DNA from 3 places in the Streptomyces sp. NPDC091289 genome. Region 3 is predicted to be linked to each of the others. Evidence: riboswitches for the same ligand, from Rfam matches in the RefSeq annotation. Region 3 holds a riboswitch; each other region holds the start of a gene.
What was found. A riboswitch is a leader RNA that binds a small molecule or an ion and turns the genes downstream of it on or off. The one in region 3 is predicted to bind thiamine pyrophosphate.

Region 1 (7,103 bases), on a different contig from region 3:
GGGCTACCGCCCCCTTCCGGAAGTTCCGGATCGGGCGGTGGCCACAACAAGAGACTGGACCGGTGGACCGGTCCAGTCAAGCGGCAAGTCTGCGTGCCACTTCCCCGCCGTGAGGGAAAGTGCAGGTGGAGAGGTGTTTTCGGGCGACAAAAAAAGCTGAACCGGTGGACCGGTCCAGCTGTCTCTGCTGCTCCGTGCCTACATGGCGTAGGTGTCCACCTGCTCGAAGAGCGACGACGGCGTGACGCCCTCCTCGCAGACCAGCGGCTTCCCTTGCTCGTCGTACGCCGTGTGCAGCAGCACTGCTACGGGTGCGCCCTGCGGCACCCCCAAGCGTTCCGCCTCCGTCTCCGATGCGCCGCGCACCGTGGTGACGTCCACGCCTTCGGACGGGGCCCGCCCGGTCTGGCGCCGGATGTAGCGCGTCGTGCCTTCGGCGATCGGGTGAGTGTCGGCAAGGCGAGGTGACACCTCCGCGACCTCCGGGGGGAACCACGCCTCAACGCAACTGTTCGGCGTGCCGTCCGGGAGCTGGAGGACCCGAACACGCCGAAGCGCCGTCGTCCCGGAGGTGAGTCCTAGAGCGGCGGCGACGCGGGCGGGGGGTTCCGCCCAATCAGGCTCACCGACGCGCAGGAACGGCATCCCGCCCAGGATGCGCGCCGACCCCGCACGGCGAGCCCCGGCGGGGCGTGCGACGGGCGTCTCCGTGACGACGAACCCGGTTCCCTGCTTGGCTACGACCACGCCATCGTTTCGCAGCACATCGACGGCCTTGATGGCGGTGGCTCGTGACACATCCCACTGCTCGGCCAACTCGCGGCCGGATGGAATTGTGGCCCCGGGAGCGATCTCACCAGCGGCGATGCGGGCGCGCAGGAACTCTGCGATCTCTTCGTACTTCAGGACTGCCATGGCTTCCCCTATTTCCTGCGCTGGACTGGTCCACCGGTACACACGATACTGCGACCATGTCGAATCTCGAATTGGCACCCTCCGTGATGCGGTTCTATGGCGAGACGGTCAACGAGGACAGCCGCCTGCGCAGCTCGGCAGACGGTCGGATGGAACTGGTCAGAACTCAGGAACTCCTCCGACGCTTTCTGCCCCCCGCGCCGGCGCGTGTGCTCGACGTGGGCGGGGGGACCGGGATTCACGCTGAATGGCTGGTGAAGGACGGCTACGACGTCGCCCTGGTGGACCCGGTGCCGCGTCACGTTGAGGCCGCGTCGGCGGTGTGCGCGGCGGTTGTCGGTGACGCGCGCGATCTGCCCGAGCCGGACGACACCTTTGATGTCGTTCAGCTCCTCGGGCCGCTCTACCATCTGCCCGACCCGGCGGACCGGCAACGGGCGCTCGCGGAAGCCGCCCGCGTGGCTAGGCCCGGCGGGCTGGTCGTCGCAGCCGCGATCAATCGCTATGCGTCGCTCTTCGAGCACGTCACGTACGCCCACCTGCACACCGAACGGATTCACAACTCCGTCTCCAAGATTCTGGAGACGGCGGTCTACGACGGAGCGCGCGGGTTCACCCTGTCGTACTTCCACCGGGCCGAAGAGCTGGTGGCGGAGCTGGTCGCCTCCGGACTGGAGGATGTGCAGGTCTTCGGCATCGAGGGCCCCGCCTGGTCGCTGGTGAAGGCGGCGGAGCAGCAGCCGGGCGAAGGTCCCACGGATGAGCTGATCGCCTCAGCCATGGACGCGGCACGCATGGCAGAGCCGTACCCGGAACTCCTCGCCGCCAGCTCGCACCTCCTGGCCGTCGGCACGGTTCCCGGTGGCAGTGCCGACTGACTGCCCTGACCTGCGGACGGGGTCACGGGGCCGGGCCGTCTGTGGGCCGTCGGAGGGCCGCCGACGACGACCCACAACCACCATCAACGACCGGCACCGTCCGGCCCGGGTCGTCGCTGAACTGGGTGACGACCCGGGGCACCTCGGCGTGTCTGCCACACTGGATGAACCATGCCTAAGCCCGGAGAACTCACTTTCGTCGCGCCCCGCGGAGCCAAGAAGCCGCCGCGGCACCTCGCCGACCTCACGCCCGCCGAGCGCAAGGAAGCGGTTGCCGCGACCGGTGAGAAGCCGTTCCGCGCCCAGCAGCTCTCGCAGCACTACTTCGCGCGGTACGCGCACGACCCGGCCGAGTGGACCAACATCCCGGCGTCGTCGCGGGAGAAGCTCGCCGAGGCGCTGTTCCCCGATCTGATGTCCGTGATCCGGCACATCAGCTGCGACGACGACACCACGCGCAAGACCCTGTGGAAGCTGCACGACGGGACGCTCGTCGAGTCCGTCCTGATGCGCTACCCGGACCGCGTCACGATGTGCATCTCCTCGCAGGCCGGCTGCGGCATGAACTGCCCCTTCTGCGCCACCGGACAGGCCGGCCTCGACCGCAACCTGTCGACCGCGGAGATCGTGCACCAGATCGTCGACGGCATGCGCGCCCTGCGCGACGGCGAGGTGCCCGGCGGTCCCGCGCGGCTGTCCAACATCGTCTTCATGGGCATGGGCGAGCCGCTCGCCAACTACAACCGCGTCGTCGGCGCGATCCGCCGGCTCACCGACCCGGAGCCGGACGGCCTCGGCCTCTCGCAGCGCGGGATCACCGTCTCCACCGTGGGTCTCGTCCCGGCGATGCTGCGCTTCTCCGACGAGGGCTTCAAGTGCCGTCTCGCCGTCTCGCTGCACGCCCCGGACGACGAGCTGCGCGACACCCTGGTCCCCGTCAACACCCGGTGGAACGTCCGCGAGGTGCTGGACGCCGCCTGGGAGTACGCGGAGAAGTCCGGCCGCCGGATCTCCATCGAGTACGCCCTGATCCGGGACATCAACGACCAGGCCTGGCGCGGCGACCTCCTCGGCCGGCTGCTCAAGGGCAAGCGGGTGCACGTCAACCTGATCCCGCTGAACCCCACGCCCGGCTCCAAGTGGACCGCCTCGCGGCCCGAGGACGAGAAGGCGTTCGTCGAGGCCATCGCGGCCCACGGCGTGCCCGTCACCGTCCGGGACACCCGTGGCCAGGAGATCGACGGGGCCTGCGGTCAGCTGGCGGCCTCCGAGCGCTAGCCTTTCCCGGGCCGGTCCGAGCGCTGGCCGCTCCCGGGCGGGCGGCCGAAAACCGTCGGTGTAGCCTGGGCCGAAATCAACTTCATATTCCGACAGGGGAGCGCCACAGCGCTGAGAGTGCGGCACCAAGGACAGGTTGGCCGCAGACCCTCTGAACCTCGCCCGGGTCATTCCGGGTAGGAAGTTCGGACCTTACTCAAGCTGTTGCGCCCTGCCCGCTTCCGGCCCGCCGGACAGCGGGCGGGGCCGCGTCTCTTCCTGGTCACCTCCAGGAGGAATCACATGAACACCACCACGAAGTACGCGGCGACCGCGCTCGCCGCCGCTCTCGGCGTCACCGTGCTCGCGGGCTGCGGCAGCGACGACGGCCCGTCGGGCTCCGGGGCGTCCAAGGGCAGCGGTTCCAAGACCGTCACCCTGGTCAGCCACGACTCCTTCAACGTCTCGGACAAGGTGCTGAAGGCGTTCACGAAGGAGAGCGGCTACACCGTCGAGGTCCTCAAGAGCGGCGACGCCGGGGCCGCGCTCAACCAGGAGATCCTGACCAAGGGCTCCCCGCGCGGCGACGTCTTCTTCGGCGTCGACAACACCCTGCTCTCCCGCGCCCTCGACAACGGTCTGTTCACCGCGTACGAGGCCAAGGGCCTGGACACGGTCGCGGCGGACACGCAGACGGACGAGAAGCACCGGGTCACCCCCGTCGACACCGGCGACATCTGCGTCAACTACGACAAGAAGTACTTCGCCGACAAGAAGCTCGCGCCGCCGAAGACCTTCGAGGACCTGCTCAAGCCCGCGTACAAGAACCTCCTCGTCACGGAGAACGCGGCCAGCTCCTCGCCCGGTCTCGGCTTCCTCCTCGGCACCATCGCCACCCAGGGCGAGGACGGCTACGAGACGTACTGGAAGAAGCTCAAGGCCAACGGCGTCAAGGTCGTCGACGGCTGGGAGCAGGCGTACAACGAGGAGTTCTCCGGCTCCGCGGGCGGCAAGAAGGCCAACGCGGACCGGCCGCTCGTCGTCTCCTACGCCTCCAGTCCGCCCGTCGAGGTGCTCTACGCCGACCCCCAGCCGAAGGAGGCCCCCACCGGGGTCGCCACCGGCACCTGCTTCCGGCAGACCGAGTACGCCGGACTGCTGACCGGCGCGAAGAACGAGGCGGGCGGCAAGGCTCTGCTGGACTTCCTGATCAGCAAGACGTTCCAGGAGGACATGCCGCTGAACATGTTCGTGAACCCGGTCGTGAAGGACGCGAAGCTGCCGGAGCTGTTCACGAAGCACGGCGAGAAGGTCGACACGCCTCCCACCGTCACGCCCGAGAAGATCGCCGCCAACCGTGAGCAGTGGATCAAGTCGTGGCAGTCGCTGGTCCTGAAGTAGAGCCCGGGGCGAAGACCGCCGAGGCCGTCCGGCCCGCCGGTGGCGGGTCCGGGCGGCGCGGAACCGCGGTGCGGCTCGGCCTGATGGCCGTGCCCGTCGCGTTCTTCGCGGTGTTCTTCGCCTACCCCGTGACCGCGATCGTCGGCCGCGGCCTCAACGCGGGCGGCGACTGGCAGTTCGGGCGGATCGGCGAGGTGCTGTCCCGCCCGGACATCCTCGACGTCCTGTGGTTCACCACCTGGCAGGCCCTCGCCTCGACCGCGCTCACCCTGCTGATCGCGCTGCCCGGGGCGTATGTCTTCGCGCGGTTCGACTTCCCCGGCAAACAGGTGCTGCGGGCGGTCGTCACCGTGCCGTTCGTGCTGCCGACCGTCGTCGTCGGCACCGCGTTCCTGGCGCTGCTCGGACGCGGCGGGCTCCTCGACGAACTGTGGGGCGTCCGCCTCGACACCACCGTGTGGGCGATCCTCCTGGCCCACGTCTTCTTCAACTACGCCGTGGTCGTCCGCACGGTGGGCGGGCTCTGGTCCCAGCTGGACCCCCGGCAGGAGGAGGCCGCCCGGGTGCTCGGCGCCGGACGGTTCGCCGCCTTCCGCCGGGTGACGCTGCCCGCGCTCGCCCCGGCCGTCGCCGCCGCCGCGCTGATGGTCTTCCTCTTCACCTTCACCTCCTTCGGCGTCGTGCAGATCCTCGGTGGACCGGCGTACTCCACCCTGGAGGTGGAGATCTACCGGCAGACCGCGCAACTCCTCGACCTGCCGACGGCCGCCGTGCTGACCCTGGTGCAATTCGCCGCGGTAGGCGGGATCCTCGCCGTGCACGCCGCGACCGTACGCCGCCGGGAGCGGGCGCTGAAGCTCGTCGACCCGGCCCAGACCTCCCGCCGGCCGCGCGGACCCGGACAGTGGGCGCTGCTCGGCGGTGTCCTGCTCACCGCGCTGCTGCTGATCCTGCTGCCGCTCGGCGTGCTGGTGGAACGGTCGTTCGACGGGCCCGGCGGTTACGGCTTCGGCTACTACCGGGCCCTCCAGTCGGCCGGGTCCGGCGCCTCCTCCACCTTCCTGGTCCCGCCGCTGGAGGCCGTCGGCAACTCCCTGCGGTACGCGCTCGTCGCGACGCTCATCGCCCTCGTCGTCGGCGGGCTCGCGGCGGCGGCCCTGACCCGGCGGGCCGGGCGGTTGGTCCGGGGCTTCGACGCGCTGCTGATGCTGCCGCTCGGGGTGTCCGCCGTCACCGTCGGCTTCGGTTTCCTCATCACCCTGGACAAGCCGCCGCTCGATCTGCGGACCTCCTGGATCCTGGTCCCGCTGGCCCAGGCGCTGGTCGGCGTCCCCTTCGTCGTACGGACCATGCTGCCCGTGCTGCGCGCGGTCGACGACCGGCTGCGGGAGGCCGCCGCCGTGCTGGGGGCCTCGCCGCTGCGGGCCTGGCGCGAGGTCGATCTGCCGCTGGTGCGGCGGGCGGTGCTGGTCGCGGCGGGCTTCGCCTTCGCCGTCTCCCTTGGGGAGTTCGGCGCGACGGTCTTCATCGCGCGGCCCGACAACCCGACCCTGCCGGTGGCCGTGGCCCGGCTGCTGGGCCGGTCGGGGGAGCTCAACTACGGGCAGGCGATGGCCCTCAGCACGATCCTGATGCTGGTGTGCGCGGTGTCGCTGCTGCTCCTCGAACGTATCCGCACCGACCGATCCGGGGAGTTCTGAACGATGGCAGGGGAGTTCCGCACATGCTGAGCCTGGAGGCCGCCACCGTACGGTTCGGTAAGCGGGCCGCGCTGGACGCGGTCGACCTGGAGGTCGCCGACCACCGGATCGTCTGCGTCCTCGGACCCAGCGGCAGCGGGAAGTCCACCCTGCTGCGGGCCGTCGCCGGACTCCAGCCCATGGACGGCGGCCGGGTCCTGCTGGCCGGCCGGGACCAGGCGGGCGTCCCCGTCCACCGGCGCGGCCTCGGCCTGATGTTCCAGGACCATCAGCTCTTCCCGCACCGCGATGTCGGCGCCAATGTCGCCTTCGGCCTCCGGATGCACGGCGTCGGACGGGCCGAGGCGAACGCCCGGGTCCGTGAACTGCTGGAGCTGGTCGGCCTGCCCGGCGCGGAACGCCGCGCGGTCGCCGCCCTCTCCGGCGGCGAACAGCAGCGCGTCGCCCTGGCCCGGGCCCTCGCCCCGCGCCCGAAGCTCCTGATGCTGGACGAGCCGCTCGGCCAGCTCGACCGCAGCCTCCGTGAACGGCTCGTCGTCGAACTGCGCACGCTCTTCCAGGAGTTGGGGACCACCGTGCTGGCCGTGACGCACGACCAGGGTGAGGCGTTCGCGCTCGCCGACCGGGTCGTCGTGATGCGGGACGGCCGGATCGCGCAGGAGGGCAGCCCGCTGGACGTCTGGCAGCGCCCCGCCTCCGCGTTCGTCGCCCGGTTCCTCGGCTTCGACAACGTCACCGCGGCGACCGTGACCGGACAGGCCGCCGCCACCGCCTGGGGCAAGGTCCCGGTGCCCGAGGGCTCCCCGCAGGGCGAGGTCGATCTGCTGGTCCGCCCCGCCGGGGTCCTGATCGGCGCCCCCGAGGACGGCCTGCGCTGCACGGTCGGCGTTCGCACCTTCCGGGGCAACCACGTGACCGTACGGCTGACGCCCGAGAACGCGCCGGTGCTGGA
Region 2 (7,103 bases), on a different contig from region 3:
CACGGCGTCCAGGAAGGCGGGGAGGTCACCCTGCCGCTTGCGGGCGTCCGTGCACAGATAGAGCCGGGCGTCGGACAGCTGCTCGCGAGGCGTGGGCACAGACGTGGACATAGGTGGAACTCCCCCGTGGTCGTGACGGTGCACGGGCCGCACCGGGCGGCCCGTGCTCCGCTTTCTGTCGTGTCGGTCAGACGGCGAGCGCCTGGGCGCGGCGCTTCACCTCCGTACCGCGATTCTCGCTCAGCGCCTGTGCGGGGGTGCCGGGCAGGGTCGGGTCGGGAGTGAAGAGCCACTCCAGCATCTCTTCGTCGGAATAGCCGTCGTCCCTCAGGAGGGTCAGGGTGCCGGAGAGGCCCTTGACCACCTTGTCGCCGTCGATGAAGGCGGCGGGCACCTGGAGCGTCCGGTTCTCACCACGGCGTACGGCGATGAGCTGGCCTTCCTTGACCAGCTGCCGTACGCGCGTCACCTGGACATCGAGCATTTCCGCGATGTCGGGAAGGTGGAGCCAGGCGGGGACGAGAGCATCGGTCTTTGCGTCAATCTCGGTCACAAGGACAAGCGTGCCATCCAGGACTGACAGCCGGTACCCGGGCCGACCGTACGGGGGTCGGCCCGGCGGGTCCCGGGCCTCTCACCGCGCGGCTCACAGGGCGGCGGACTTCAGCGGTACGGCGGGATCGGCCACCTTCTCCGGGTCGAGGACGGCCCCCGACTCGATGAGCCTGCGGCCCTGGGCGAGGTCGCGCGGGCGGCCCACGGCGAGCACGGCGACCAGGGCGCCGTCGCGCAGCCAGCACACCGACCAGGTCGGATCCGCCCCGTCGCCGCGCCACAGCAGGGTGTCGGCGTCCGCGTGGTGGCCGGCGTACTGCACGAAGCGGCCGAACTGCTCGGACCAGAAGTACGGGACGGGGTCGTGGACGGGGAGCGGTCCACCGTCCTCGGCGGCCATGATCGCGGCGGCCGCGGTGCGCGGGCCCTGGAGGGCGTTGTCCCAGTGGTGGACCAGCAGGCGGGTTCCGTAGCGGGCGGAGGGGAAGGAGGCGCAGTCCCCGACCGCGTACACATCGGGCAGCGAGGTGCGCAGCGCGCTGTCGGCGGTGACCGAGCCGTCCGGGCCGAGCTCGACCCCGGAGCCGGCCAGCCAGCCGGTGGCGGGGCGGGCGCCGATGCCGACGACCACGGCTCCGGCGGGCAGGGTGCGGCCGTCCGCGAGGACGACGGCCCCCTCCTCGACGCGGTCGACGCGGGCCCCGGTGAGGAGTTCGGCGCCGCTGTCGGCGTACCAGTCGGCCATCGGGGCGGCGACCTCGGCGGGCAGGGCGCCGGCGAGCGGGCGGGCGGCGGCCTCGACGACGGTGACCGCGCAGCCCGCGGCCCGGGCGGCGGTGGCGAACTCCGCGCCGATCCAGCCCGCCCCGACGACGACCACGTCGTGCTGCCGGTCCAGGACGGGCCGCAGCCGGGCGGCGTCGTCGAGGGTGCGCAGCAGATGGACGCCGGACACGCCTTCGGTGCCGGGCAGGGTCAGGGGCTCCGCGCCGGTCGCGAGGACCAGGGCGTCGTAGCGGACGGGTCCGTCGGCGGTGTCCAGCACATGGTCGGCGGCGCGCAGGGCGGTGACGTCCAGACCGAGGCGCAGGGTGATGTCCAGCGCCTCGAAGTCGACGTCGAAGGCGGAGTCCTCGGCCTTGCCCAGCAGCACGGCCTTGGACAGCGGCGGCCGGTCGTAGGGCTGGTGGGGTTCGGCGCCGATCAGGGTGACGGGCCCGGTGAAGCCCGCCTCGCGCAGGGCCACGGCGCTCTGCACGCCCGCCATGCCCGCTCCGACGACCACGACATGCCGGGCCGGACTCTTCTCCGTCTGCTCTTCGCTCACCTGTCCACCTTAATCACCTGACGGCACGTCAGGAATACGGCCGCCGGAACGACGGCCGTCAGGAGGGCACTTCCTCCACCACGCTCGTCCCGCTGCCCTCCTGGGACTCCCAGGCCCACCGCTCCTCCAGCCGCACCCGGCCGTCCGCGAGGTCGACGACCGTCGAGAGACAGTGCCCGGACGAGGTCGTTCCGTCCCGCTTGAGCTGTACGTAGCGGAAGTCCAGCGCGTCCCCGTCCCGGGTGCCGACGAGATGGCCGCGGACCACGTCGCCGCCCGCGTACTCGGCCCAGATCACGCCGTCCCGCTCGTGGTACGTGAAGCGGGTGCGGGTGCCGACCTGGCCGGGGGCCTGGTCGGCGACGGGCGAGAGGACGAGTCCGTCGAGCGAACGGGCCATGGCAGGCGCTCCCTTACTGACCGCGGGCGAGTGGGTCTAGGCTGGCCAACGTAGAACACTCGCGGGAGCCCGGACGCACCGGGCTGAGAGGGAGGCTGGACGGCCTCCGACCGTACGAACCTGCTCCGGGTCATGCCGGCGAAGGGAGGGGCTGGACACCCATGCGCGTCTCGGGGAGAAACTCCGGATCCGACGGATCCGACGTCCTGGTCATCGGGGGCGGAATCATCGGCCTGGTCACCGCGTGGCGGGCCGCCCAGCGAGGGCTGGGCGTCACCGTGGCGGACCCCGCACCGGGCGGCGGCGCCGCACAGGTCGCGGCGGGCATGCTGGCCGCCGTCACCGAACTGCACTACGGCGAGCAGATGCTGCTCGGCCTCAACCTCGCCTCCGCCGCCCGCTATCCGGCGTTCGTCGAGGAGCTGGAGGAGGCGAGCGGCCGGGACACCGGCTTCCGTACCTGCGGCACGCTCGCCGTCGCACTGGACTCCGACGACCGGGCGCATCTGCGCGAACTGCACGCCCTCCAGGAGCGTTCGGGCCTGGAGTCGACCTGGCTGAGCGGCCGTGAGTGCCGCCGCCTGGAGCCGATGCTGGCCCCCGGCGTCCGGGGCGGCCTCCGGGTCGACGGCGACCACCAGGTGGATCCGCGCCGCCTCGCCGCGGCGCTGCTGACCGCGTGCGAGCGGGCCGGGGTCGCGTTCCGCCGGACGACCGCCGAGCGGCTCACCGTCGCCGGGGGCCGGGCCACCGGGGCGCTGCTCGGCGACGGCACGGAGTGCGCGGCCGATCAGGTCGTGCTCGCCGCGGGCAGTCTCAGCGGCCGGCTCGCGGGGCTCCCGCCGGAGCTCGTACCGCCGGTCCGCCCGGTCAAGGGCCAGGTCCTGAGGCTCACCGTGCCCCCGGCGTACGCCCCCTTCCTCAGCCGCACCGTGCGCGCCGTGGTCCGGGGCGGCCACCTCTATCTCGTGCCGCGCGAGAACGGCGAGCTGGTCGTCGGCGCCACCAGCGAGGAGCTGGGCTGGGACACCACGGTCACCGCCGGCGGGGTGTACGAGCTGCTGCGCGACGCCCATGAGCTGGTGCCCGGCATCACCGAGCTGCCGCTCACCGAGACCCTGGCCGGTCTGCGTCCCGCGTCGCCCGACAACGCCCCGCTGCTCGGCCCGACCGCGCTGCCCGGTCTGCTGTTCGCCACCGGCCACCACCGCAACGGCGTCCTGCTGACCCCCGTGACCGGGGACGCGATGGCCGACGCCCTGACCACCGGCGAGCTGCCCGAGGCGGCCCGCCCCTTCGCCCCCGGCCGGTTCGGACCGGCCGTCCCCGCCGCCCCCGTACTCCAGGAGCAGCCCGTATGACCCAGCAGCCCACCGTGCCGGAGCCCGTCTCCGCGCCGGAGCCCGCCGCCGTGTCGGAAGCCGCCGCGACCGCCACCGTTTCCGTCTCGGTGAACGGGGAAGCCCGTGCCGTTCCCGCCGGGACCGCCCTGGACGCCCTCGTCGCCACCCTGACCCCGGCCCGCTCCGGGGTCGCCGCCGCCGTCAACGAGAGCGTCGTCCCGCGCGGCCGGTGGGCCACGACGAAGCTCGGCGAGGGCGACCGCGTCGAGGTCCTGACCGCCGTGCAGGGAGGCTGACCATGTCGGACGACGTCTTCACGCTGGGTCCGGCCACCTTCGGCTCCCGGCTGATCATGGGCACCGGCGGCGCCCCGAGCCTGGAGGTGCTGGAGCGTTCGCTGATCGCCTCCGGCACCGAGCTGACCACGGTCGCGATGCGCCGGCTCGACCCGACCGTGCGGGGTTCGGTGCTCTCGGTGCTGGAGCGGCTCTCCATCCAGGTCCTGCCGAACACCGCGGGCTGCTACACCGCAGGTGAGGCGGTGCTGACCGCCCGGCTGGCCCGGGAGGCGCTCGGCACCGACTGGGTGAAGCTGGAGGTGATGGCCGACGAACGGACCCTGCTGCCCGACCCGATCGAGCTGCTGGACGCGGCGGAGATCCTGGTGGACGACGGGTTCGTCGTGCTGCCCTACACCAACGACGACCCGGTCCTGGCCCAGAAGCTGGAGGACGTGGGGTGCGCGGCGATCATGCCGCTCGGCTCCCCCATCGGCTCCGGGCTCGGCATCCGCAACCCGCACAACTTCGAGCTGATCGTCGAGCGGGCCGGGGTCCCGGTGATCCTCGACGCGGGCGCCGGGACGGCCTCGGACGCGGCGCAGGCGATGGAGCTGGGGTGCGCCGCTGTGATGCTCGCCTCGGCGGTGACCCGGGCTCAGGAGCCGGAGCTGATGGCCGGGGCGATGCGTCATGCGGTGGAGGGCGGGCGGCTCGCGTACCGGGCGGGGCGGATTCCGCGCCGCCATTTCGCCCGGGCGTCGTCGCCGGTGGATGGGCGGGCGGTGCTGGATCCGGAGCGGCCTGCGTTCTGAGCCGCCGGTACGTGTTCGGGGGCGCTGCCCCCGGACCCCCGCTCCTCAATCGCCGGAGGGGCTTGAATTGCCCCCGGATGGGCCGGCCGCCCGGGGCTTGAATTGTCCCTGTCACGGATCGGCTGCAGAACGGCCCCGGGAGTGCCCCGGCCCGTCCGGGGTGTCGGTGGCGGCTCGTAGACTCTCGGGGTGGACACGACCCTCCAGGACCCTCTCGTCGGGCAGCTGCTCGACGGCCGGTATCGCATAGAGGCGCGCATCGCCGTCGGCGGGATGGCCACGGTCTACCGGGCCGTGGACACCCGCCTGGACCGGGTGCTCGCCCTCAAGGTGATGCACCCGGCGCTCGCCACCGACGTCTCGTTCGTCGAGCGCTTCATCCGTGAGGCCAAGTCGGTGGCCCGCCTCGCGCACCCCAATGTCGTCGCGGTCTTCGACCAGGGCGCCCAGGGCGCGTACGTCTATCTCGCGATGGAGTACGTGGCGGGCTGCACCCTGCGCGATGTGCTGCGCGAGCGGGGGGCCCTGCAGCCCCGGGCGGCCCTCGACATCCTGGAGCCGGTCCTCGCCGCGCTCGGCGCCGCGCACCGGGCCGGGTTCGTGCACCGCGACATGAAGCCGGAGAACGTCCTGATAGGGGACGACGGCCGGGTGAAGGTCGCCGACTTCGGCCTGGTCAGGGCGGTCGGCACGGCCACCGACACCACCGGCTCGCTGCTGGGCACGGTGTCGTATCTGGCCCCCGAGCAGATCGAGCACGGCACCGCCGACACCCGCAGCGATGTGTACGCCTGCGGGGTCGTGCTGTACGAGATGCTGACCGGCGCCAAACCGCACACCGGCGAGAACGCCGCCCAGGTCATCTACCAGCACCTCAACTCCGACGTCCCGGCCCCGTCCGCCGTCGTGCCGGGGCTCCCGGTCGCGCTGGACAGCCTGGTGGCGAGCGCGACGGCCCGCAATCCGGAGGTGCGCCCGCACGACGCGGTGCTGCTGCTGGCCGAGACCCGTGAGGCCCGCGCCGCGCTGACCGACGCCGAGCTGGACGCCGTACCTCCGCAGGCCTTGTCGGAGGCGCACGACGGCGCGGACGACCGTACGAGCGTGATCCCTCGGGCCCTCCCGGCGGACGGTGGGGGCGACGGCGGGGTCGTGCACCGCACGAGCCGCCTGGAGATGCCGCCGGCGGGCCCTGACGCTCCCCGGCGCGGTACCGGCCGGCGCGGCCCGTTCGGCGGGCCGCACCGCAAGCTGATCACGATCCTCACCGCCGTCCTGCTGACGCTCGGCATCGGCACGGGCGTCTGGTACATCAACTCCGGACAGTTCACCCAGGTCCCCTCCCTGCTGGGCCAGACCCAGAAGACCGCCGAGCAGCGGCTCTCCGACGAGGGGCTCGGGCTGAAGGGCGTGGACCGGGTCTTCAGCGACACCGTCGAGCGGGGTTCGGTCGTCAGCAGCGACCCCGCGTCGGGCGCGCGGATCCGCGGCAACGGCTCGGTGAAGCTCGTCGTCTCGCGGGGCCCGGAGATCGTGCGGGTGCCCGATGTCGTGGGCAACTCCCTCGCGGACGCCCGGCGCTCCCTGAAGAAGGTGGGCTTGGCCCCCGGGATGGTGACCAAGGAGTTCAGCGAGGACGTGGCCCGCGGCGACGTGATCCGCACGGATCCCCGCGCGGGCACGGACCGCAATCCGGACACGGCCGTGGCGCTCGTCGTCAGCAAGGGCGCTCCCGTCGAGGTCCCGGACGTCACCGGCCTCTCGGCCGAGGACGCCACCGCCGAGCTGGAGGCCGAGGGGCTGAAGGCCGAGGTGCTGCCCGGCCGGGTCCACTCCGCCGAGGCCGAGGGTGATGTCGCCGAGCAGTCCCCCGGCGAGGGCGCCGAGGCCGCCGAGGGCGACACGATCCAGCTGACGATCTCCCAGGGCCCCCGGATGCTGGACGTCCCGGACGTCACCGGCCGGGACGTCGACGAGGCGCGGAGCACCCTGGAGGAGGCGGGCTTCGAAGTGAAGGTCGACCGGCCGTTCCTCTCCTTCAGCAACACGATCGCGAGCCAGTCCGTGGACGGCGGCGAGCAGGCCCCCGAGGGGTCCACGATCACGATCAAGACCAAGGGGTTCTAGAAACCACATGCACTCTCTGCGCAATCCGGTCGGCGGACACGTCCCGGTGGCCGGCGGCCTCGCCAAGGTCGGCCTGGAGTACGCCCGTGAGCTGGCGGCGGAGACCGTGCAGGTCTTCGTGGCCAACCCGCGCGGCTGGGCGATGCCCGCCGGGAACCCGGCGCAGGACGAGCTGTTCCGCGCCGCGTGCGCGGCGGCCTCGATGCCGGCGTACGTCCACGCCCCGTATCTGATCAACTTCGGCTCGCACACGGAGGC
Region 3 (7,103 bases):
CGGTGGGGATGGAGACGACGCAGGTCAGCAGGGGAAGCGTCGTCTATGTGCCCGCGGGCGTGGCCCACAAGTTCCACCACATCGCCGAGGACCTGAGGGTGATGGTCGTCTTCTCGCCGCCCGAGGGCTGAGGAGCCCGGTCCCGGAGGTGCCGGGTGCGCGGTTTCTCGGGGATCCCTAGGGGCTCGATCAGGGGTGTTCAAGGGCTACCGGCCACCCGCCGGGGGCTTCGCGCCTTTAGCATCGAGGCAAGGACTCAGAGAGACGAGGTAGAGGCGATGGCCGTGCGGGAGATATACGCGGGAATGCCCTGGTGGGTGAAGTGGATCGCGGTGCCCGTCATCGCGATCTTCGTGTTCGGCGGACTGATCGCCAGCGTGGTCGGCTTCGTGATCAGCCTGCTCTTCAAGGCGCTGGTCTTCGTGGTCGTGGTCGGCGGGCTGATCTTCGTCGTCCGCAAGTTCACGTCGTCGTCGTCCTCTCGCGGTGACTGGTAGTACCCGGAACGCGGGCCGGCGCGGGGGCCGGCCTGTTCCGTCGGGCCCGGGCGGCCGGCCCGCGGGACGTGGCCCGGCCAGGGGGGATTAGCCCAGCAGAGCTAAGTCCCGGAGGAAACCACCCGTCTGCCGTAGGCGGCCGATACAGTGGCAAACCACTGCCGCCATCCGGAATGTGACCTTCCGTCACCATATCGATCGCCTGATCGGTCCTGGGTACGACAGTCCGGTCGTTGGCCTTCGATCGCCGGCGCCCGGACCGGTCCTCGCCGGTCACGGGTCACCGGATCTCCGGTCCCCTCCGGTCCTCGGGATCGCGGCAGGCTCGTGGGGGCGGCCCCCACGGGAGGGCCGACGGCCCGTCACCATGCCTGGGGGTGACCTTTGACCACGGCATCGAGCACCGCTGTCCCGACGTTGATCGGTTCGGTTCAGCGGGCGTTGAGGCTGCTGGAGGCTGTGGGCACCCATCGGGACGGGGCTCCCGCCAAGCAGCTGGCCCGTGAGGCGGGGCTACCGCTGCCGACCGCCTACCACTTGCTGCGGACCCTCACCCACGAGGGCTATCTCCGCCGCGAGAACGGTGTCTTCCTCTTCGGCGCGGCAGCCGAGAACCTGACCGCCGCCCCCGGCGTCAGGAGCCGCCCGCGCCCCGCGTCCGTCGCCGACTCCCTCGGTCACTGGCGGGACGTCATCGGAGCCCCGGTGTACTGCGCCGTCTACTGCGACGGCGAGATCGAGCTCATCGCCGTCGCGGACGCTCCCGACACCCCGGCGGTGGAGGAGTGGGCCTCGTTCCGGGAGACCGCCCACGCGCACGCCATCGGCCAGTGTCTGCTCGCCCAACTCGACGAGCGGGCCCGCGAGGACCACCTCGACCGGCACCCCGTGCGCCCCCTCACCCGTTACTCAGTGCGAGATCGCGCCACACTTCTGGAACGGCTGCGCACCCTCCGACGAGGTGAACCGGTCATCGAACGCCAGGAGTACGCACTGGGGACCGTGTGCGCCGCGATTCCCGTCACAGCCGGTGCCACCATTGCGGCGATGGCCATTTCCGTACCCCTGGACCGGGAAGAACGGTTGCTGCCCGCAGTCGAACAGCTACGTGGCGAAGTCGCCAGCCTCTTGCGTTCGTTCGTGTTCTCTATCAGTATCTGAAAAATCACTCCTTGTGATCTGCTATCGCGTGCACCACGATGGCGTCAATAGGGCCATGGGGGATCATTCCTGGCCAGTTTCATCTACTGCGGGGTTGAACGATGCGCGAGTCGGTTCAAGCAGAGGTCATGATGAGCTTCCTCGTCTCCGAGGAGCTCTCGTTCCGTATTCCGGTGGAGCTCCGGTACGAGGTCGGCGATCCGTACGCCATCCGGATGACGTTCCACCTGCCCGGCGATGCCCCTGTGACCTGGGCGTTCGGCCGCGAACTGCTGCTGGACGGGCTCAACAGCCCGAGCGGCGACGGCGATGTGCACATCGGCCCGACCGAACCCGAGGGCCTCAGCGATGTGCACATCCGGCTCCAGGTCGGCGAGGACCGTGCGCTGTTCCGAGCGGGCACGGCACCGCTCGTGGCGTTTCTCGACCGGACGGACAAGCTCGTGCCGCTCGGTCAGGAGCACACGCTGGGTGACTTCGACGGGAACCTGGAGGATGCGCTCGGCCGCATCCTCGCCGAGGAGCAGAACGCCGGCTGACCGGGTGGACCCGGCCCCGGCGGCCCGTCATCCCTTCCTGCGACGACGGCCCCGGCCGGACCGCGCGGGCGCGGCCGTGGCCGCCTGTGCGCCGCCGCGCCCCGGACGGTCCGCGGAGACGACCAGCGCGGCGAGCACCGTGGTCACCGGCACCGAGGCGACCAGGCCGATCGACCCGACCAGCGTGCGGACGATCTCCTCGGCGACCAGCTCGCTGTTGGCCACCGTCCCCACACTGCTCTGGGCGATGGAGAAGAGCAGCAGCAGCGGCAGCGCCGCGCCCGCGTACGCCAGCACCAGGGTGTTGACCACCGAGGCGATATGGTCCCTTCCGATCCGGATACCTGCCCGGTACAGCCCCTTCCAACCCATCTGCGGGTCCGCCTGGTGCAGTTCCCAGACGGCCGAGGTCTGGGTGACCGTCACATCGTCGAGCACCCCGAGCGAACCGATGATGACGCCGGCCAGCAGCAGACCGCTCATATCGATGTCCGGGTAGAGACCGTGGATGAGGCCGGTGTTGTCGTCGGTGTTGCCGCTGAGGCTCGCCCAGCCGATGAACAGCGAGCCCAGCAGCCCGATCAGCAGCAGCGAGATCAGTGTGCCGACGACCGCGACCGACGTACGGGCCGTCACCCCGTGGCAGAGATAGAGGGCCGCCAGCATGATCGCGCTGGCTCCGATCACCGCCACGACCAGCGGGTTCGAGCCCTGCAGGATCGCCGGCAGGATGAACAGCGTCAGCACGGCGAACGACACGACCAGCGCCACCAGCGCCATCACCCCGCGGAGCCTGCCCACCGCGACCACCGCCAGCGCGAAGATCGCGGCCAGCAGCGCCATCGGAATCTTCCGGTCCACGTCGGTCACGGAGTACTGGAGATCGCGCGGCGCGTCGGGGGCGTACGCCACGACCACGCCCTGACCCTCCTTCAGCTGCCGGGGCGCGTCCGGCTGGACCACCTCGACGAACTTACGGCCCTTGTCGTTGCCACTGGTCACCTCGATGGTGGCCTTCGCGCACTCCCCCTCCTGCTCGTTGACCGCCTCCCGGCCCGAGGGCGTGGAGGTGTCGCCGGTCGGGGGCACCTGCGCGGCGTTGACGTCCGCGCAGTCGACCTTGTCGACCTGGACGACCTTGCCGTCGTGGGTCTGCCGGTCGAATCCGACGCCGGTGCGCTCATGGTCGGGCACGCCGCCCGGCCAGAACGCGATCAGGCCGACGACGACCGCCGTCGCGAACGGGATCAGCACGGCGGCGATGACCTTGCGCAGATGCCGGGAGACCGGGGCGGCCGGCCCGTGGCTGTGCGTGTGGCCGTGGCTGTGGCCCGCGGCCGGCGGCTGGGGTGCGGGGTCGTTTTGGGGGGAGGTCACGGGGCGATCATCGCAAGAACAGGAGGGCCCTCTGGTCAGCTCGCCGGAAAGGACGCTAGCGTGGAGGCACCTTTGCACACGCGGGAGCTCGGAGCACCGGGCTGAGAGGGCGCTGATCGCCGTACATCCGTACGGGACACGCTGCGCCGACCGCCGAACCTGTTACCGGGTAATGCCGGCGTAGGGAGTAGGTCTCATGACCACAGCGGACGCACGCACGCCTGCCTCGAAACAGAACGACGGGCCCGGCACCGACGGGACGCCGAACGACGAGGCCGGGAAGTCCATCGGCTGGCACAAGGGGTACGTCCAGGGCTCGCGCCCGGACCTCCGGGTGCCGGTCCGACAGGTGCACCTCACCAACGGCAAGGACGTGACGCTGTACGACACGTCGGGGCCGTACACCGATCCCGGAATCGACACCGATGTCCGCCGCGGCCTCGCGCCCCTGCGGGAGAACTGGATCATCGCCCGCGGCGACACCGCCGAGTACGCGGGCCGCCCGGTCCGCCCCGAGGACGACGGGCTCAAGCACACCTCGCCGCGCGGCGGACTGCGCAACCTCGACGCCGTGTTCCCCGGCCGCCCGCGCCAGCCGCGCCGCAGCCGCGACGGGCGTCCCGTCACCCAGCTCGCGTACGCCCGGCGGGGGGAGATCACCCCGGAGATGGAGTACGTGGCGATCCGGGAGAACGTGGCGGCCGAGGTCGTCCGCGAGGAGATCGCGGCGGGCCGGGCCGTGCTGCCCGCCAACGTCAACCACCCCGAGATCGAGCCGATGATCATCGGCAAGCGGTTCCTGGTGAAGGTCAACGCCAACATCGGCAACTCGGCCGTCACCTCCTCCATCGAGGAGGAGGTGGACAAGATGACCTGGGCGACGAAGTGGGGCGCCGACACGGTCATGGACCTGTCCACCGGCCGCAACATCCACACCACCCGTGAATGGGTGCTGCGCAACTCCCCCGTGCCGATCGGCACCGTCCCGCTCTACCAGGCCCTGGAGAAGGTCGACGGCCGGGCCGAGGAGCTGACCTGGGAGATCTACAAGGACACCGTCATCGAGCAGGCCGAGCAGGGCGTCGACTACATGACGGTGCACGCCGGCGTGCGCCTGCCGTACGTCCCGCTGACGGCCCGCCGCAAGACCGGGATCGTCTCGCGCGGCGGCTCGATCATGGCGGCCTGGTGTCTCGCGCACCACAAGGAGTCGTTCCTCTACGAGCACTTCGAGGAGCTCTGCGAGATCCTCGCGACGTACGACGTCACCTACTCGCTCGGCGACGGGCTGCGCCCCGGCTCGATCGCGGACGCCAACGACGAGGCGCAGTTCGCCGAGCTGCGCACGCTGGGCGAGCTGAACACGATCGCCAAGCGGCTCGGCGTCCAGACCATGATCGAGGGCCCGGGGCATGTCCCGATGCACAAGATCAAGGAGAACATCGACCTCCAGCAGGAGATCTGCGAGGAGGCGCCGTTCTACACGCTCGGCCCGCTGACCACGGACGTCGCACCCGCCTACGACCACATCACCTCCGGTATCGGCGCCGCGATGATCGCCTGGTGGGGAACGGCGATGCTCTGCTACGTCACGCCCAAGGAGCACCTGGGGCTGCCCAACCGGGACGACGTGAAGACGGGCGTGATCACCTACAAGATCGCCGCCCACGCGGCCGACCTGGCCAAGGGGCACCCGGGCGCGCAGGAGTGGGACGACGCGCTGTCCGACGCGCGGTTCGAGTTCCGGTGGGAGGACCAGTTCAATCTGGCTCTCGACCCGGACACGGCACGGGAGTTCCACGACGAGACGCTGCCCGCCGAACCGGCGAAGACGGCGCACTTCTGCTCGATGTGCGGGCCGAAGTTCTGCTCGATGAAGATCTCCCAGGACATCCGGCGTCAGCACGGCGGCTCGCAGGAGGAGATCGAGGAGGGCATGGCCGAGAAGTCGAAGGAGTTCGCGGCCGCCGGCAACCGGGTCTACCTGCCCATCGCCGACTGACCCGCCCCGGCCGCCGCCCGTCCGCGGCGGCCGGATCCCTGTCGGGGCTGCTCCGGGGGCGTGTCCGCCGGGTCCGGCTCGTCCGCCGTGCCGAACGGGTTGTCGATGACGTAGCGCCAGAATCCGTCGGGTCCCCGGCGGGCGACGTCCGTCGCCGTTCCCGCGATCCGGACCTGGCCGCCGTGTGCCGCCCTGCCCTCCACCACCCAGTCGACGATCAGGAGTGCCAGGTCGCCGGAGACGTAGGTGTGGCGCGGAGTCACCCGGATCGGCACGCGCAGCGCGAGGAAGTCCCGGTGGGCCGGCAGCCGGCCGGGGCCGGCCGTGGGGTGGCCGGGCCGGGGCACGAACAGCGCGTCGGCCTCGTACAGCCGGTCGACGCTCTCGGGGTCGAAGGTGTTGAACGCCCGCTCCAGGACGTACGGGTGTTCGGTGGCGACGGTGGTCAGTTGCACACTGGTGGAATGCGTCATGCCGTCAGTGAACCGTCCGTCCACGAGAGTCACCCAACGGATACCCACGCGGCCGGCGACCGGGAACTGGCGCCGACCGCCCGTGGCCGCACGTCCCGTCCCGAGCCGGACTGCCCGGTCGAGGTGGCCCTCGCCGCGGTGTCGGGCCGCTGGACCACCCTCGTGCTGCGTGAACTCATGGGCGGTCCGCTCGGGTTCTCCGAGCTGAGGGAGCGGCTGCCGGATCTGTCGGCGAAGGTTCTCAGCCAGCGCCTCCGGGAACTGCGCGAGCGTGGCCTGCTGTCGGTGGAGCGCCGGCGCGGATTTCCCGTCCGTACCCGCTACACCCTGACCGGAGCCGGCCGGGCGCTCCGGCCGCTGCTGATCGAGCTGTACGCGACGGGCGAGGCTCTCCTGGCCACCGGGCCCGCCGCGGCCTCCGACCGTCCGCAGGCGTGATCGCGCGGCACCGAGGCCTGAGCGGCGGCCAGGAGCCTCGGGGCGTTCCATGGCTTACAGGGTAACTACAGCCGATTAACGGTTGTTTGACATGGTTTGCTGACTTGTTAAGCGACAGTATGGACACAGTCGTGTGGCAGCTGTATGTACGTTTGGCCCCCAGCTCACCTGCGCTTGACCCTTTCCTTATCTGTGGCTTACTTTCCGGCTAGCTTGGCCGAAAATTGGCGGCCCTTGAACAAGGGCCCGGGGAGGGAATCACCATGGACTGGTACCTGGCAGTACTCAAGAACTACGCAGGCTTCAGCGGACGTGCGCGCCGCAAGGAGTACTGGATGTTCGCGCTCATCAGCTTCGTCATCAGCCTGGTGCTTTCGATCATCGGTGGCCTGATCGGCACGGACTTCCTGTCCTACATCTACGCCGTCGCGATCCTCATTCCGGCGCTCGCGGTCGGCGTGCGCCGCCTGCACGACACCGGTCGCTCGGGCTGGTGGCTGCTGATCGCGCTCGTCCCGCTGGTCGGCTTCATCATCCTGATCGTCTTCCTCGCCTCGGAGGGCAAGCCGGAGACGAACCAGTACGGCGTCAACCCGAAGCTGGCTCCGCAGGGCAT

Region 1: linked by a shared signal. The riboswitch ahead of ACIQPT_RS16485 (thiamine ABC transporter substrate binding subunit) and the one ahead of thiC (phosphomethylpyrimidine synthase ThiC) in region 3 are both predicted to bind thiamine pyrophosphate.
Region 2: linked by a shared signal. The riboswitch ahead of thiO (glycine oxidase ThiO) and the one ahead of thiC (phosphomethylpyrimidine synthase ThiC) in region 3 are both predicted to bind thiamine pyrophosphate.

Annotation. Positions count from the first base shown of each region.
Region 1 covers NZ_JBIVUT010000011.1:102,157-109,259, reverse strand. Annotated here, with positions in the region: gene ACIQPT_RS16500 (GntR family transcriptional regulator) at 199-915, opposite strand; gene ACIQPT_RS16495 (class I SAM-dependent methyltransferase) at 972-1,793, shown strand; gene rlmN (23S rRNA (adenine(2503)-C(2))-methyltransferase RlmN) at 1,965-3,071, shown strand; TPP riboswitch at 3,156-3,272, shown strand; gene ACIQPT_RS16485 (thiamine ABC transporter substrate binding subunit) at 3,354-4,451, shown strand; gene ACIQPT_RS16480 (ABC transporter permease) at 4,535-6,151, shown strand; gene ACIQPT_RS16475 (ABC transporter ATP-binding protein) at 6,175-7,103, shown strand, end outside.
Region 2 covers NZ_JBIVUT010000012.1:259,331-266,433, forward strand. Annotated here, with positions in the region: gene thiE (thiamine phosphate synthase) at 1-99, opposite strand, end outside; gene ACIQPT_RS18490 (Rv2175c family DNA-binding protein) at 188-553, opposite strand; gene ACIQPT_RS18495 (NAD(P)/FAD-dependent oxidoreductase) at 647-1,822, opposite strand; gene ACIQPT_RS18500 (hypothetical protein) at 1,941-2,282, opposite strand; TPP riboswitch at 2,334-2,446, shown strand; gene thiO (glycine oxidase ThiO) at 2,444-3,643, shown strand; gene thiS (sulfur carrier protein ThiS) at 3,640-3,921, shown strand; gene ACIQPT_RS18515 (thiazole synthase) at 3,924-4,718, shown strand; gene pknB (Stk1 family PASTA domain-containing Ser/Thr kinase) at 4,908-6,845, shown strand; gene ACIQPT_RS18525 (deoxyribonuclease IV) at 6,853-7,103, shown strand, end outside.
Region 3 covers NZ_JBIVUT010000009.1:209,222-216,324, reverse strand. Annotated here, with positions in the region: gene ACIQPT_RS14365 (cupin domain-containing protein) at 1-131, shown strand, start outside; gene ACIQPT_RS14360 (DUF5326 family protein) at 285-497, shown strand; gene ACIQPT_RS14355 (IclR family transcriptional regulator) at 882-1,658, shown strand; gene ACIQPT_RS14350 (SsgA family sporulation/cell division regulator) at 1,760-2,197, shown strand; gene ACIQPT_RS14345 (YibE/F family protein) at 2,225-3,574, opposite strand; TPP riboswitch at 3,645-3,778, shown strand; gene thiC (phosphomethylpyrimidine synthase ThiC) at 3,771-5,576, shown strand; gene ACIQPT_RS14335 (YybH family protein) at 5,555-6,049, opposite strand; gene ACIQPT_RS14330 (winged helix-turn-helix transcriptional regulator) at 6,041-6,487, shown strand; gene ACIQPT_RS14325 (DUF805 domain-containing protein) at 6,751-7,103, shown strand, end outside.